DNA from 4 places in the Streptomyces griseobrunneus genome. Region 1 is predicted to be linked to each of the others. Evidence: riboswitches for the same ligand, from Rfam matches in the RefSeq annotation. Region 1 holds a riboswitch; each other region holds the start of a gene.
What was found. Region 1 has a riboswitch for cyclic di-AMP ahead of ACK8N7_RS13115 (C40 family peptidase). Riboswitches for the same ligand answer to the same signal wherever they lie in the genome.

Region 2: linked by a shared signal. The riboswitch ahead of ACK8N7_RS22330 (transglycosylase family protein) and the one ahead of ACK8N7_RS13115 (C40 family peptidase) in region 1 are both predicted to bind cyclic di-AMP.
Region 3: linked by a shared signal. The riboswitch ahead of ACK8N7_RS17010 (M23 family metallopeptidase) and the one ahead of ACK8N7_RS13115 (C40 family peptidase) in region 1 are both predicted to bind cyclic di-AMP.
Region 4: linked by a shared signal. The riboswitch ahead of ACK8N7_RS02580 (transglycosylase SLT domain-containing protein) and the one ahead of ACK8N7_RS13115 (C40 family peptidase) in region 1 are both predicted to bind cyclic di-AMP.

The regions. Positions count from the first base shown of each region.
Region 1 covers NZ_CP177080.1:2,980,717-2,984,421, forward strand. The annotation lists gene pcrA (DNA helicase PcrA) at 1-993, opposite strand, end outside; cyclic di-AMP (ydaO/yuaA leader) riboswitch at 1,252-1,418, shown strand; gene ACK8N7_RS13115 (C40 family peptidase) at 1,417-2,625, shown strand; gene ACK8N7_RS13120 (C40 family peptidase) at 2,979-3,705, shown strand, end outside.
Region 2 covers NZ_CP177080.1:4,888,742-4,892,446, reverse strand. The annotation lists gene eno (phosphopyruvate hydratase) at 1-64, opposite strand, end outside; gene ACK8N7_RS22330 (transglycosylase family protein) at 379-1,092, opposite strand; cyclic di-AMP (ydaO/yuaA leader) riboswitch at 1,098-1,286, opposite strand; gene ACK8N7_RS22325 (transglycosylase family protein) at 1,578-2,609, opposite strand; gene ACK8N7_RS22320 (cytochrome P450 family protein) at 2,804-3,705, opposite strand, start outside.
Region 3 covers NZ_CP177080.1:3,734,190-3,737,894, reverse strand. The annotation lists gene ACK8N7_RS17020 (MerR family transcriptional regulator) at 1-578, shown strand, start outside; gene ACK8N7_RS17015 (PP2C family protein-serine/threonine phosphatase) at 777-1,949, shown strand; cyclic di-AMP (ydaO/yuaA leader) riboswitch at 2,160-2,311, shown strand; gene ACK8N7_RS17010 (M23 family metallopeptidase) at 2,324-3,367, shown strand; gene ACK8N7_RS17005 (aldo/keto reductase) at 3,537-3,705, shown strand, end outside.
Region 4 covers NZ_CP177080.1:526,784-530,488, reverse strand. The annotation lists gene ACK8N7_RS02590 (SpoIIE family protein phosphatase) at 1-81, shown strand, start outside; gene ACK8N7_RS02585 (FAD-dependent oxidoreductase) at 122-1,513, opposite strand; cyclic di-AMP (ydaO/yuaA leader) riboswitch at 1,998-2,152, shown strand; gene ACK8N7_RS02580 (transglycosylase SLT domain-containing protein) at 2,156-3,004, shown strand; gene ACK8N7_RS02575 (GMC oxidoreductase) at 3,163-3,705, shown strand, end outside.

The DNA of each region.
Region 1 (3,705 bases):
GGACTGGTCCGCGTCGCCCACGACGCACAGCTCGGCGGGGGCGTCGGCCTCTCCGGCCGGGCCGACCAGCTCACGTACCAGGGTGTACTGGGCGTGGTTGGTGTCCTGGTACTCGTCGACCAGGACGTGGCGGAAGCGGCGGCGGTAGTGCTCGGCGACGTCCGGGAAGGCCTGGAGGAGGTGGACCGTCGTCATGATGATGTCGTCGAAGTCCAGCGCGTTGGCCTCGCGCAGGCGTGCCTGGTAGAGCGCGTACGCCTGGGCCAGCGCCTTCTCGAAGCCTCCCCCGTTCTCGGCTTCGCTCGAATGGGAGGTGCCCCCTCCCGCCTGACCGGCGAAGGTCTCCTCGTCGATGAGCTCGTTCTTGAGGTTGGAGACCTTAGCGGTGAAGGACTTCGGCGGGTAGCGCTTGGGGTCCAGGTCCAGATCGCGGCAGACCAGGGCCATGAGGCGCTTGGAGTCGGCGGCGTCGTAGATCGAGAACGACGAGGTGAAGCCGAGCTTCTTCGACTCGCGGCGCAGGATGCGGACGCACGCGCTGTGGAAGGTCATGACCCACATGGCGTTGGCGCGCGGGCCGACGAGCTCCTCGACACGCTCCTTCATCTCGCCCGCGGCCTTGTTGGTGAAGGTGATCGCGAGGATCTGCCCCGGGTGCACCCCGCGCTCGGCCAGCAGGTGGGCGATGCGGTGGGTCAGCACCCGGGTCTTGCCCGAGCCGGCCCCGGCGACGATGAGCAGCGGGGACCCGGCGTGCACGACGGCGGCGCGCTGCTCGGTGTTCAGCCCGTCGAGCAGCGCCGCGGCGTCGATGACCGGGCGCGGGTGGCCGTCCCGGTAATACCCGTCCCGGGGCGGCGGGGGCGCGTCGAAGACGCCCTCGAAGAGTCCCTCCGGCACCGCTTCGGGTGCGTGGTCCTCGGGGGGCGGCGGCGGGCCGTCCTCGGTGGACTGGAGGCCGGCCAGGAAACTGTCGTCAAAGAGGCTGCTCATCGCCATCCGAGTCTAGGGGGCCGCACTGACAACGTTCGGCCGAAGGTCATAAGCGGCCACCCGACCCCGTACGCACGGAGAGCGGACGCCCACGTTCCGTGAAAGAGCGCCCGGTCGGAGGGGGTACGGGGCCTCCGATCCCAAAAGGTCACGAAAATGTATCGGGCATATCGCTCATCCTCCTTCCCAGCGGCACCAAGGGTTGGCTAGCGTGCTCGGTCAGGTGATCCGTATCTCCCTGAGGCGAACCACGTCTCACGGTCACCTCTGCCGAATCCGTGCTGCCCTACCGGCAGTTCGGAACCGGGGACCCACACGCAGCACCGGGGTGAATCGGTCCGTACCCTCGCATCCGGACCGTAGGACAGCCTTCCGTTCCGTCCGAACCCGACAGCTAACCCGGTAGGCGGTCCACGGAAGGAGATGCCGGTCTTGGCATCGCATCGCAAGCCGCGCACGAAGGTGCGCACCACCACCCCCGCCGTCGGGTTCACGACGGCCGCGCTGGCCTCTGTGACCCTGCTCTCCACGCAGAGCGCGACGGCCGCCCCCGCGGAGCCGAAGCCGGCCATGGAGGAGGTCCAGAAGAAGGTGGACGAGCTCTACCGGCAGGCAGGCAGCGCGACCCAGCAGTACAACCGCGCGAAGTCCGCCTCCACGGCCCAGCGCACCAAGGTCGACACGCTGCTCTCCGATGTGGCGAAGCGGACCGAGAAGATCAACGAGGCTCGCCGGGAGCTGGGGGCCTACGCGGCCGAGCAGTACCGCACCGGCGGCATCGCGCCCACGGCGACCTTCTTCCTGGCGGACGACCCGCAGGCGTACTTCGACCAGAGCCGGATGATGAGCCGGTCGACCGAACGGCAGCAGAAGGCCGTCGACGACTTCCGTACGCAGCAGGCCGCGGCGTCGAAGAAGCGCGCGGAGGCCGTGCAGAGCCTGGAGAAGCTCACCGGGACGCAGACCGCGCTCCGCTCCAGCAAGCAGAACGTGCAGACCAAGCTCACCGAGGCCCGGTCCCTGCTCGCCAGGCTGACCGCCGAGGAGAAGGCACGTCTGGCGGAGCTGGAGCGCAAGAAGGAGGCCGAGGCCAAGGAGAAGGCGGAGAAGCTGGCCCGCCGCCAGGCCGCCGAGGCCAAGGAGCGCGAGGAGGCCGAGAAGAAGGCGCGCGAGGAGGCCGCGAAGGGACCGGGCGGCGACAGCGGTTCCGGTTCCGGCAGCGGTACGGGGACGAGCCCGGGAACCGGCACGGGTACGGGGACCGGGGCGGGCGGCAGCTACGCCGCCAAGGCCGAGAAGGTGCTGGCCTTCGCCCGCGCCCAGATCGGGAAGCCGTACGTGTGGGGGGCCTCGGGCCCGTCCTCGTACGACTGCTCCGGGCTGACGCAGGCGGCGTGGCGGGAGGCGGGCGTGCCCCTGCCCCGGACCACCTGGGACCAGGTCGAGGTCGGCACCCGGGTCGCCACCTCCGACCTTCAGCCGGGGGACCTGGTCTTCTTCTACGACGACATCAGCCACGTCGGCATCTACAAGGGCGACGGGATGATGATCCACGCCCCGAAGCCGGGGGCGAACGTCCGCGAGGAGTCGATCTACTACATGCCGATCTACGGCAGCGTGCGCCCGGCGTAGCAGGGCCGGAGGCCGGGGGCGGCCCGCCGGAGACCGCCCCCGAGAGGTCCCGCCGGAGGACCCTGCGGTGGCCCCCGAAGAGGTTCATGGCTCCGGAGCCCAGCCATGGCCAGAACATCGCCGAGCAGTGAGGCAAGTCTTTCTCGGGCCCTTCGCCGGAACTGGGCACCGCGCGCCCGAACCTGCCGGAATGATCAATTCCGGCTCCGCATCTCCGGTCATCCGGCGGCGGCGAAACGTCACATCCGGGCAATAGCTGTCATGGCGAACCTTTTCCGTGCGCCCGGATTAGCGTCCCTGGCGGGCCTGTCGGTATCCCCCGGCGGGCAGCCGACAGGAAGGATGCCGCCTCCGTGGCCGCGCACCGGAAATCCGCTCACCGGAAACCCAAGCAGCGCCCGTTCACCGGCCCTGCTGCCCGCACCGCCGCCACCCTGGCGCTCGCCGGGGCCGCCACCGCCACCTCGGCCACCGGGGCCGGCGCCGCACCCGCCGAGCCCGCTCCCACCGCCGCCCAGGTCCGCGCGAAGGTCGACCGGCTGTACCACGACGCCGAGGTCGCGACGGAGAAGTACAACGGGGCGAAGGAGAAGGAAGCCGCCGCCACCAAGGCCGTCGACACCCTGGCCGACGAGGCCGCCCGCCGCACCGACCGCCTCAACACCGCCCGCCACACGCTCGGCTCGATGGCCACCGCCCAGTACCGCACCGGCGCCCTCGACCCCGCCGTACAGCTGGCGCTCTCCTCGGACCCCGACACCTACCTGGAGCGCGCCGCCCAGCTCGACCGGGCGGGCGACCGGCAGGCAAGCCTGCTCACCGGCATCCGGCGCCAGCTCTCCGGCATCGCCCGGGTCAAGGCCCGCGCCGACCGGGAGACCGAGACGCTCGCCGCCCGCCGGGCCGAGCTGCAGGAGCACCGCACCGCGATCACCACCAAGCTGGCCGACGCCCGCAAGCTCCTGGCCACCCTCACCGCCGACGAACGCGCCGCCTACGAACGCTCGGCCGACGCCGCCCACGGCGGCGGCCCGGCAGCCCCCGCCGACCGCGCCGCCAACCACGCCGACCGCTCCACCG
Region 2 (3,705 bases), 1.9 Mb from region 1:
CGACCGTGGGGTTGCCCCGGGAGTCGAGGATTTCCCTGGCTACGACGACGTCGATGGACGGCACGAGGCATCTCCTTCTGGGATATGACGCTGGTTGTGCAGGGTCACTGTGGCCTTGCGACACGAGCCTAACCGGCCCGGCCGCGTCAGTCGGCCGACCGCCCGTCTCCTGGGACGAAAAAGGACCCAAGGGCCTGCATGACGGGACAAATCTCTAGAAATCTACTGGGCAGTAACAAGCGGCGCGGACCCGATGACGACAAGAGGTGAACGAAAGACCCCGGCCCGGCGCGCACGGGGGGAGAGCGCGCCGGGCCGGGGAGCCGTGCGAGGGAGGGTGCCGCCGGACCCCCTCCCTCCGGGGAGGAGAGCCGGCTGTTACTTCAGGTGGAGCTGCTGGCCCGGGAAGATCAGGTCCGCGTCCTTGACGATGTCGTCGTTGAGCTTGAAGAGCTTGCTCCAGCCGCCCTTGACGTCTTCCTTCTGAGCGATCTTGCTCAGGGTGTCGCCGGCCTTGACCTTGTACTCGCCGTCGCCCTTCTGGACCTTCTCACCGGTCGGGGTGGTGACGGTCTTCTTGGACTCGGCCTTGGGGGCGGCCGGGGCGGTGCGCTGCTCGCTGCGCGTGGTGGGCTGCTCGGCCTTGCGCTCGGGCTGCGCCTGCTCGGGCTTGCTCTCGGACTGGCCGGAGCCGGTGTTCACACCCGGGTCCACGCCGTCATTGGTGAGGCCGCCGGCACCGGCGCAGGCCCAGGCGCCCGGGCCCTGGAGGTCGAGGAGCTTCTCGGCGGCGGCGATCTGCTGGTCCTTGGAGGCCAGGTCGGCGCGGGAGGCGTACTGCGTACCGCCGGCGGCGGCCCAGCTCGACTGCGAGAACTGCAGCCCGCCGTAGTAGCCGTTGCCGGTGTTGATGGACCAGTTGCCGCCGGACTCACACTGGGCGACGGCGTCCCAGGTCTCGACGGAGGCGGCGGAAGCGTTGGTCGCGCCCATCAGCGGGACGGCGACGGCGGCACCGGCGACACCCGCCAGGGTGGCGAGACGGACGGTCTTCGAGGGGCGGCGGTGCTTGCCCTTGCTGTTAAGCAGCATGGAACGAATCTCCTCACCGACGCCTACGAGGTGAGCTGTCGGGTTCGGGCTGATGAGTTGCCCGGTCGCGCGAATTGCACGCGACTTCACCCCAAGCCGTTCCCGTACGTCCCCGTTCTTCGTCCTTCGAAGGGGCTGTACGGACCCGGCGGCCTACCTGGGTCCCCCGCTCCTGCCTACGGCGCTTTACGCGTCTGTTCCCTTCGACCGACGGCAGGATTCGGCGTGACGGTCGACGGGGCCCGCGGTGCGAGCGGTTCCGACCGTAAACACAGGCAACCCCGACATTCAAAGATGGACATACTGGCCCAATCGACGCTTACTTGCCTACCCCGATGGATCGTTTCCGCAGGTCGGAGGGGATCTGCGGCGAGCAGGCGGACGCAACACGCCAGTTGAAGCAAAGAGACCCATGTCTCACTTACGCATAAGTGGACATAGGCCTCTGAACTACCCGCGATTTTGGGGTGTTTTCCCGCTTTTGATCAGCTGGCGGCAGGCACCTCGGCACCCTCCTGGGCGCCTTCCTGGCCGGCCTGCTCCAGCCCCAGATCCAGGCTCTGCCCGGGCAGGATCAGATCCGGGTCGGAGCCCAGGAGGTCCCTGTTGGCCTCGTACAGGCCGGTCCAGCCCTGGGGAAGTTTCTGTGCGTCAGCAATCGCCCAGAGGTTGTCGCCGGGCTGCACGGTGTAGCCGTCGTCGACGACCGCACCGCCGTCCCGCACGTCACCCTCGCCCCGCGAGGCGTGCCGGCCGGACTCACGGGGGTCGCCGTTCCGGCCCACCGCGCCGGTCTCCTCGGGCGCGGGAGCGCCCCGGTGCTTGCCGCCGGTGCCGTCGGCGCCCTCCGAGGCGTCGGGGGCGGAGGCGGAGGGCTGCGAGCCGTCAGGAGACCCGGGAGTTCCGGTCTTTCCGGCGGCCGGGGGCGCGGAGGGCTTCGCCGAGGGGTCGAGCGTGTCGCTGCCGTCCCCCTTCTCACCCTTCTCACCCTTGCCGGTCCTATCCGTCTTGCCGGATGAGCCCGTATTGCCGGAACTCCCCGCTTCACCCTTTTCATCCGCTTCGCCCGCCGGGGCGGTCGTCGCGTCCTCGGTGGGCTCGGCGGAGGGTGCGGTACCGGGGTCGACACCGGGCAGGCTGCCGTCCACCGCGAGGCCGGAGATCACCGCGCAGCTCGGCCACGCCTGCGGCCCCTTGTCGTCCAGGACCTTCTCGGCGACGGATATCTGCTGGGAACGGCTGGCGAGGTCGGCGCGCTCCGCGAAGGCGGTGCCGCCGTACGCGGACCAGGTCTCCTGCGAGAACTGGAGCCCGCCGTAGTAGCCGTTGCCGAGGTCGGCACTCCACATGCCGCCGCTCTCGCACTCCGCGACCCGGTCCCAGGTGGTGGCGTCGGCTGCGTGTGCGCCCGCCGCGCCGAGGAACGGAATGGCGATGGCCGATCCGGTCACGCCTGCGGCGACGACGATGGCGGGTGCCTGACGAGGGCGGCGGTGTCTGCCGTTCGCGGAGCCCATGGGGTTTGCCTTCCGTGCGACTGACAAGCAGGAACTGAGAAGCGTGAAACTGTTGAGCGTGAATCTGCTGAGCGTGAAGCTGTTGAGCAAGTGACTGGTGGGCCAAGGTTTAACCGTGGCCGACGCGTCGAACCGTGAACCTAGCGGGACTCGAACGTATGTCACAAGTCGATGCAGCGCAGATCACGTGAAAGTCACAGAGGTGACAGCGTGTCACTTTCTTCGAGGCGGCGTCCCGGCTCGAACTCCACCGGCAGAGTGCGCAGTCCGCGCATGATGAGTCCGCCCCGCCAGCGCAAATCGGCGGATTCTCCGGCAAGTCGTAGGCCAGGAAGGCGTCTCAGCAGCGTCGCCACCGCGGCCTGGCCCTCCAGCCGGGCCAGCGGCGCTCCCAGGCAGTAGTGGATTCCGTGACCGTATCCGAGGTGCTGATTGTCACTCCGTGACAGGTCGAGCGCGTCCGGGTCCGCGAACCGGCCCGGATCCCGGTCGGCCGCCGCCAGCACCACCAGCACCGGGTCCCCGGCCGCGATCTCCTGCCCGCCGAGGGTCAGCGCCTCGGTGGCGTACCGCCAGGTCGCGAGCTCCACCGGGCCGTCGAACCGGAGCAGTTCCTCGATCCCCGTGGCCAGCAGCGCGCTCTCCCCCGCCTCCAGGGACGCCTCCAGCCGGGCGCGCTGTTCGGGGTGGCGCAGCAGGGCGTACGTACCGTTGCCGATGAGGTTCACCGTCGTCTCGAACCCGGCGAACAGCAGGATGAACGCCATCGCCGCGGCCTCGTTCTCCGTGAGGTGCTCGCCGTGGTCGCTGGCCCGGATCAGCCCGGAGATCAGGTCGTCGCCCGGATTCTCCCTTTTACGGTGGATGAGTTCGGCGAGATAGCCGCGCATCTTCTTCACCGACCGGGCCACCCCGCCACGCGGCCCGCCGCCGTGGCGGATCATCATGCCCGCCCAGTCCCGGAAGTCGTCCTGGTCCTCGGGCGGGACGCCGAGCAGGTCGCAGATGGCGTAGATGGGGAGCGGAAAGGCGAAGTCGTGGATCAGGTCGGCCTCCCCGTCCTCGATGAACCGGTCGATGAGCCGGTCCGTCAGCT
Region 3 (3,705 bases), 750 kb from region 1:
AGCTGGGGCTGTCGCTGCCCGCCATCAAGGGCGTACTGGAGGGGCAGCGGGACACGGCGGTGGCGTTGCGGGCGCATCTGCGGCTGCTCGAACAGGAACAGGCGCGCATCGGGCGGCAGATCGCCTCGGTGCGGACCACTCTCCACAAGACCGAGGAGGGGATGGAACTCATGGCCGACGAAGTGTTCGACGGTTTCGACCACACCGCCCACGAGCGGGAGGTGACCGAGCGCTGGGGCCGCGAAACGTACGAGGAGGGCGACCGGTGGTGGCGTTCGCTGGGGGAGGCCGGGAAGAAGGCGTTCCTGGACGAGCACGAAGCCATCGCGCGTGACTGGGGGCGGGCCAGGGAGGCCGGGCTCGGTGCGGACAGTGAGCAGGCGCAGGACATCGCTCGGCGGCACTGCGCGTGGCTGTCGTCGTCCAAGGCGCCGAGCCGGTCGTACGTGATCGGGCTCGGTGAGATGTATGTCGCCGATCCGCGCTTCGGAAAGAACTACGATCGCTACGGGGACGGCACCGCCGCCTTCGTACGGGATGCACTGACGATCTACGCGGAACAACGGCTCACCGACTGACCGCGGGGAGCGGCGTTCCCGGCCGCTTCCCCCTATTTGGCCGATGACGAGTCGCCGCACGGCGCGGCTCCGGGAAGCCTGGACGGGGCGCGGTACCGTCCGCAGCCGTGGCCGGACCGGGCAGGAGTACACAAGGTGGGGATGGCGGAGAAGGGGCGCGGACGCGTGACGGGGAGCTTCGGCGTCCCGGGGCGCGGCATGTCCGGCTCCACGGGCCGGGGGAAGCCGGTGGTGGCCCGGAGCGCCGGTACCCGGCGGTTCGTCCGGCTGCTTCCGGTGCTGCTGATCGGCGGCGGGCTCCTCTTCGACTCGCTCGCCCCGCCCAACTTCACCGCCGTGCCCCTGTTCGTGGCCGCGCCGCTGATCGCCGCGCCCTTCTTCTCGCTGGCCAGTACGGTCCGTACGGGCGTGGCCGCCGTCCTCTCGGTCATCGCGATGCGGCTCTCCGACGGCACGTCCACCCAGGTCGTCCCGGTCATCGAGATGATCACCGTGCTCACCGCCGCGGCCCTGGCCCTCGTCATCAACGGGGTCGTGCGCCGCAGCAACGAGCAGCTGGCCTCGGCGCGGGTCATCGCGGAGACCGCCATGCGGGCCGTGCTGCCGACCCCGGCGGAGCGGATCGGCGGGCTGCAAGTGGCCGCGCGGTACGAGGCGGCGCAGGCGGACGAGTTCGTCGGCGGGGACCTGTTCGCGGTGGCGGACACCCCGTACGGCGTACGCCTGGTCGTCGGTGACGTGCGCGGCAAGGGGCTGGACGCCGTGGAGGCGGTGGCCGTGATCATCGGGGCGTTCCGGGAGGCCGCCGAGCAGGAGCGGTCCCTGGAGGGCGTGGCCCAGCGGCTGGAGCGGGCGCTCGCACGGGAGGGGACGCGGCGGTACGGGCTGGACGCCATGGAGGGGTTCATCACCGCCGTACTGGCCGAGATCCCGCCCGGTTCGGCCTCGCTGCGGCTGGTCAACCGCGGTCACCCGGAGCCCATCCTGCTGCACGCGGACGGGGCCCTGGAGGTCCTCGCGCCCAGCGTGCCCGCGATGCCGCTGGGGATGGACCTCGGGGTGTGGCCCGATCGCTCCGACGAGTGGGAGCTGCCCGCCGGTTCGACGCTGCTCGCCTTCACGGACGGCCTCTCCGAGGCGCGGGACGCGAACGGGGCCTTCTACGACCCGGCGGCCCGGCTGCGCGGCCGGATCTTCCCCGGCCCCGAGGAGCTGCTCTCGGCGCTCACCGACGACGTACGGCTGCACACCGGGGGCCGGTCGACGGACGACATGGCGCTGCTCGCGGTGAGCCGGCCGGCGGAGGGACAGCCGCCGCGGCGGACGACGGTGAAGATCGTGGGCCGGGGCGATGACACGGTGCGTAACTGAAGAGCACCACTCCGCATAACATTTGACACACCATCAGAAAAAGAGGTGTGGGTGAGTGGTCGTCAAGTCGTCCGATTCGGGCCGCTTGTGGACGGTAAGTCCCCGTCGGAGCCGTTAATGATCAACAAGAACAGCTTGGAATCGGGCCCGTCTGTCTATTAACGTTCGATAACGCAGCGCGGTCGTCCCAGCCGTCGTCAGAGACGGCGCCGTGCGCGAGCGCCGAATCCCGCAAGGGAACCGGGGAACCACCTACATGGGGTGAATCGGACGCCTGCGTCTCGTGAGAGGCGGAGGGGCCCGTAGGAGACCTTCCTGCTCCGAACCCGTCAGCTAACCCGGTAGGCGAGAAGGAAGGAAAGGAGTGCGCCCACGTGGCGTCCAACAAGCCTGCCCCTGAGGCCCCGTCACCCTTCACTGCCGACGGTATCGGTGGCCCGGAGCGGACCTGGGAGGAGTGGAACCCCACCGCGGAGTCCATCCGTCCCGTCCGCGGCAAGCACCGCGTGGCCAAGCAGCGAGGCCTCGCCCGCAGCTCCACCGTCCTCGGGGTCGGCGTCATAGCGGCCGTCGGTGCGGGTGGCATGGCCACCGCCCAGAGCAAGCCGCCGGTCTCCATCTCTCTTCCCGATTCCATCGCGGACAACCTCCCCGACGCCAAGTCCCTCCCCGGCGTCGGCGCTTTCATGTCCGAGGACGCCGAGGCCGCGCCGCTCGCCGCCGCACCGATCACCTCCGCGGGCATCACGTCCGCCGAGGCCGAGCAGGGCACCACCGACGCGGGCGAGGCCCTGCGCGCCCGGATCCTCCAGCAGGCCGAGCAGCAGCAGGCCAGCGCCGACGCCGAGGCCAAGGCCGCCGAGGAGAAGGCCGCGGCCGAGAAGGCCGCCGACGAGGCGAAGAAGCAGCAGGACGACGCCGAGGCGAAGGCCAAGGCCAAGATCGCCGCCGAGAAGAAGGCGGCGAAGGAAGCGGCGGAGAAGAAGGCCGAGGAGGAGCGCCTCGCCAAGCTCCGCGCCAGCTACACCCTGCCCGCCTCCTCGTACACGATCACCTCGACCTACGGTCAGTCCGGCGCCATGTGGTCCTCCGGCCAGCACACCGGCCTGGACTTCGCCGGGGCGGCCGGTTCGCCGCTCAAGGCCGTGCACAGCGGCACGATCACGTCGGCCGGCTGGTCCGGTTCCTACGGCTACCGTACGGTCCTCCAGCTCGACGACGGCACGGAGGTCTGGTACGCCCACCAGTCCTCGATCGACGTCTCGGTCGGCCAGAAGGTCAGCACCGGCGAGACCATCGGCCGCATGGGCGCGACCGGCAACGTCACCGGTGTCCACCTCCACCTGGAGGTCCACACCGCGGGCGGCTCGGCCCTGAACCCGATGGCCTGGCTGAACAGCAAGGGCCTGAACGTCTGAGCCCCCCGCGTCCCCGCGGGCGCACGCACCACCCCCGAAACCCCGGCAGCCCTGACGCTCACCCCCCGACGTCAGGGCTGCCGGTCTGTCCGGGGGCGGGGGGTGGCAGGGCCCGGCGTACGTGGAGGCGGTGGAATACCCGGCGCCGCCGGCGCCGTTGAACACCCACATGACTTCTCTGCGCACCCTCGGCAACTCCGACCTCCAGGTCTTCCCCCTCTCCCTCGGCGGCAACGTCTTCGGTTGGACGGCCGACGAGGAGCAGTCGTTCGCCGTCCTGGACGCGTACGCCGCGGCCGGCGGCAACTTCATCGACACCGCCGACGCCTACACCGCCT
Region 4 (3,705 bases), 2.5 Mb from region 1:
GACACTGCTCCGCCGGGCCTGTGGCGGACGTTCCGCGGACCGGGCCCGGGCGGCACGACGAGTGCCCCGGACCCGGCCTGACGGGTGACGGTCCTGATCCGGCCCCGGGAGGCCGTTCGGATCAGGCCTCGTAGGGCCGTTCGGCCGGGACGAAGGCGCCGGAGGCGTCCAGCATGCCCTCGCGCTCCACGACCTTGATCCGCTCACGGCCCTGTGCGGCACCGAGCGCCTGCTCGTGGGCGTCCAGCTTGTGCCAGCCCTCCCACGTCGTGTACCGGACGTTCCGGCCTTCCAGGAAGGCCTCGACGGCCTCCGGAGCCGGGGTCGCGGGCTCGGCCAGACGGCCGGCGGCGCGGTCCTCCAGCACGCAGGCGACCGTCTCGTTCGCGTCGCCCTTGGTGTGTCCGATCAGACCGATCGGGCCGCGCTTGATCCAGCCCGTGACGTAGACCGAGGCCATGTGCTCGTCACCGGCGATGACGCGTCCCGCCTCGTGCGGGACGGTGCCGGAGGCCACGTCGAAGGGGAGCTTGGGCAGCTCCTCCGAGTAGTAGCCCACGGCGCGGTAGACGCTCTGCATGTCCCAGTCGGTGAACCGGCCGGTGCCCCGGACGTTGCCGGTGCCGTCCAGCTCGGTGCGCTCGGTGCGCAGCGCGGTGACCTTGCCGTCCTCGCCGAGGATCTCGACCGGGGACTCGAAGAAGTGCAGGTAGAGCTTGTGCGGGCGGTCGCCGACATCGCGGATCGCCCAGTTCTCCAGGGTCTGCGCGACCATGTTGGTCTGCTTGTTCTCCCGCCGGGTGGCGATGGAGCCCTCGTCGTACTCGATGTCCTCGGGGTTGACGATGACCTCGATGTTGGGGGAGTGGTCCAGCTCCCGCAGCTCCATCGGGCTGAACTTGGCCTGCGCCGGGCCACGCCGCCCGAACACATGCACCTCCAGCGCCTTGTTCGCCTTGAGGCCCTGGTACACGTTGTCCGGGATCTCGGTCGGCAGCAGCTCGTCCGCCGTCTTGGCCAGGACCCGGGCCACGTCCAGCGCCACGTTGCCGACGCCGAGGACGGCGACCTTCTCCGCCGTGAGCGGCCAGGTGCGCGGGACCTCGGGGTGGCCGTCGTACCAGGAGACGAACTCGGCCGCGCCGTAGGAGCCGTCCAGCTCGATGCCCGGGATGTCGAGCGCCCGGTCCGCCTCCGCGCCTGTGGAGAAGATCACCGCGTCGTAGAAGGACCGCAGGTCGTCCAGGCCGATGTCGTGCGGGTAGCTCACGTTCCCGAAGAGCCGGATCTGCGGCTTGTCCAGCACCTGGTGCAGCGCCTTGACGATGCCCTTGATCCGGGGGTGGTCGGGGGCCACGCCGTAACGGATCAGCCCGAAGGGTGCGGGCATGCGCTCGAACAGGTCGATGGAGACCCCCGGGTCCTGGCAGACCTCGGATTTGAGCAGCGCGTCCGCAGCGTAGATACCGGCAGGGCCGGCTCCGACAATGGCGACGCGGACGGGGCGTGTCATGGCGTGGTGATCCTTAAGGCGGGCGAACGCGGGCAGGTAACAGCGTACGTCGGAGGTAAGGGTTGGCTTACTAGTCTCCACCACACACCGTAAGCCCTGGCCGCGCGAGGACTCCGACCCGGCCTACGGAGCCGCCCGATAAGTCCGTTTCTCCAGGGCGGTATGGGCGATTTCAGTCTTTTAACCCTCTATTCCTTAAAGGACCTATTGGGGCTCTTGGGTAACTTTGACCGCGCCTGTTTCGGCCGCCTCCGCGCGAAGTGGTGAGCGTCACGTCCGAGGGCGCGGACGTGGATCCGGAGGGTTCGGTTCCCTTCTGCGCGAAGAAAGTTGACACCGCGACGGAACGGGCGCGGCCGGGAATTCATGAATTCGATCTTGCGGAGAAAGGTCATCCGGAATTCGGGGCTTGTTCTGTCCGATGCTTTTCGCCTACGGTCACGCTCAATCCGGATGGAACGCCGAATCCTGCCGCCGTCCGGGAAACCGAAACCCACCCACGCACGGCAGGAGCGGGGGAACCAGGTAAGCCGCCGGTCCGGTATCCGGAACGGCTAGGGGTGAAGTCGCAGTCCATGCGGCCAGACATCTCCCGTCTGAACCCGACAGCTCACCTCGTAGGCGCCGGAGAGGAAATTCCCCATGCCCGCACAGGGTAAGCACCGCCGTACCAAGTCCGTCTCGCTGAGCCGTGGCATCGCCGCCCTGACCACGGGTGGAGCCGTTCTGGCCCTCCCGGTGCTCGGCGCCACCACCGCTTCCGCCGCCCCCGCGCACTCCGTCGCCGCGGAAAAGGCGGTGGCTCCGGCCTCCGTGACCGCCCAGGTGAATTCCGTGACGAAGGCCGCGCCCGCCAAGCATTCCGTGGTGGCCGGTGAGACGCTTTCCAAGATCGCCCGTGAGTATTCCGTCAGCGGCGGCTGGAAGAAGCTGTACGAAGGCAACCGGAAGGCCGTCGGCGAGAACCCGAACCTTATTCACCCGGGTATCACGCTGACCATCGGCGCCAAGGCTGCCGCCCCGTCAGGCGCCAAGGCCGGCAAGGCCGCCAAGGCCGCAGCCCCGTCCGCCGGCCGCGCCGCGACGGCGGAGCGCGCCGATCGCTCCGAGCGCACCGCCGCCGCCCCCGTGGCCCAGGCCGCCCCGGCCGCCGCCGCTCCCGCCACCTACTCGAACGATCTGGATGGCTGGATCAAGGAGTCGCTGGCGATCATGGCCGAGCGCGGCATCCCCGGCAGCTATGAGGGCATCCACCGCAACATCATTCGCGAGTCCTCGGGCAACCCGAACGCGATCAACAACTGGGACTCCAACGCGGTCAAGGGCACCCCGTCCAAGGGGCTGCTCCAGGTCATCGACCCGACGTTCCAGGCGTACCACGTGCCCGGCACCTCGACCGACAGCTATGACCCGGTCGCCAACATCACCGCCGCGTGCAACTACGCGGCGGACCGGTACGGCTCGATCGACAACGTCTTCGGCGCCTACTGATCCCTGGAAGCGCCAGGCGCGCATCAGCCCGAGGGGCCCCGGACCGCATGGTCCGGGGCCCCTCGGGCTTGCCGGGAAGTTACCCCCAAGTTTCTAATGACTTACCACGCGATCGACAGTAGAACCTGTTTCACTCTGTCGAGAGTGAGGGATGTCACATGAACGACACTAACCTGCATGAAGGCGCATCCAAGGGCGTCTCCCGTCGAAGATTCATCACAGGAACAGGTTCTCTTCTCGGGGTCGCGGCACTCGCCGGACCCACCACACCCGTCTGGGCCGCGCCCCGGGTGGCAGCAGCCCCGATCGGCTCCGGCGCCCATGTGCCGGTGCTGATCATCGGCACCGGGTACGGCGGCTCCGTGGCCGCACTCCGGCTCGCCCAGGCCGGCACGGACGTGCACATGGTCGAGATGGGCATGGCCTGGGACACCCCCGGCTCGGACGGCAAGATCTTCGCCAACACCACCAAGCCGGACGACCGCTCCTTCTGGCTGCGCACCAAAACCAAGCAGCCGCTCAGCAACTTCCTCGGCTTCCCGATCGACAAGAACGTCAACCGCTACACCGGGATCCTGGACGCCGAGGAGTTCGCCGGCATCACCGTCTACCAGGGGCGCGGTGTCGGGGGCGGCTCGCTGGTCAACGGCGGTATGGCTGTCACGCCCAAGCGGGAGAACTTCGCCGCCATCCTCCCGTCG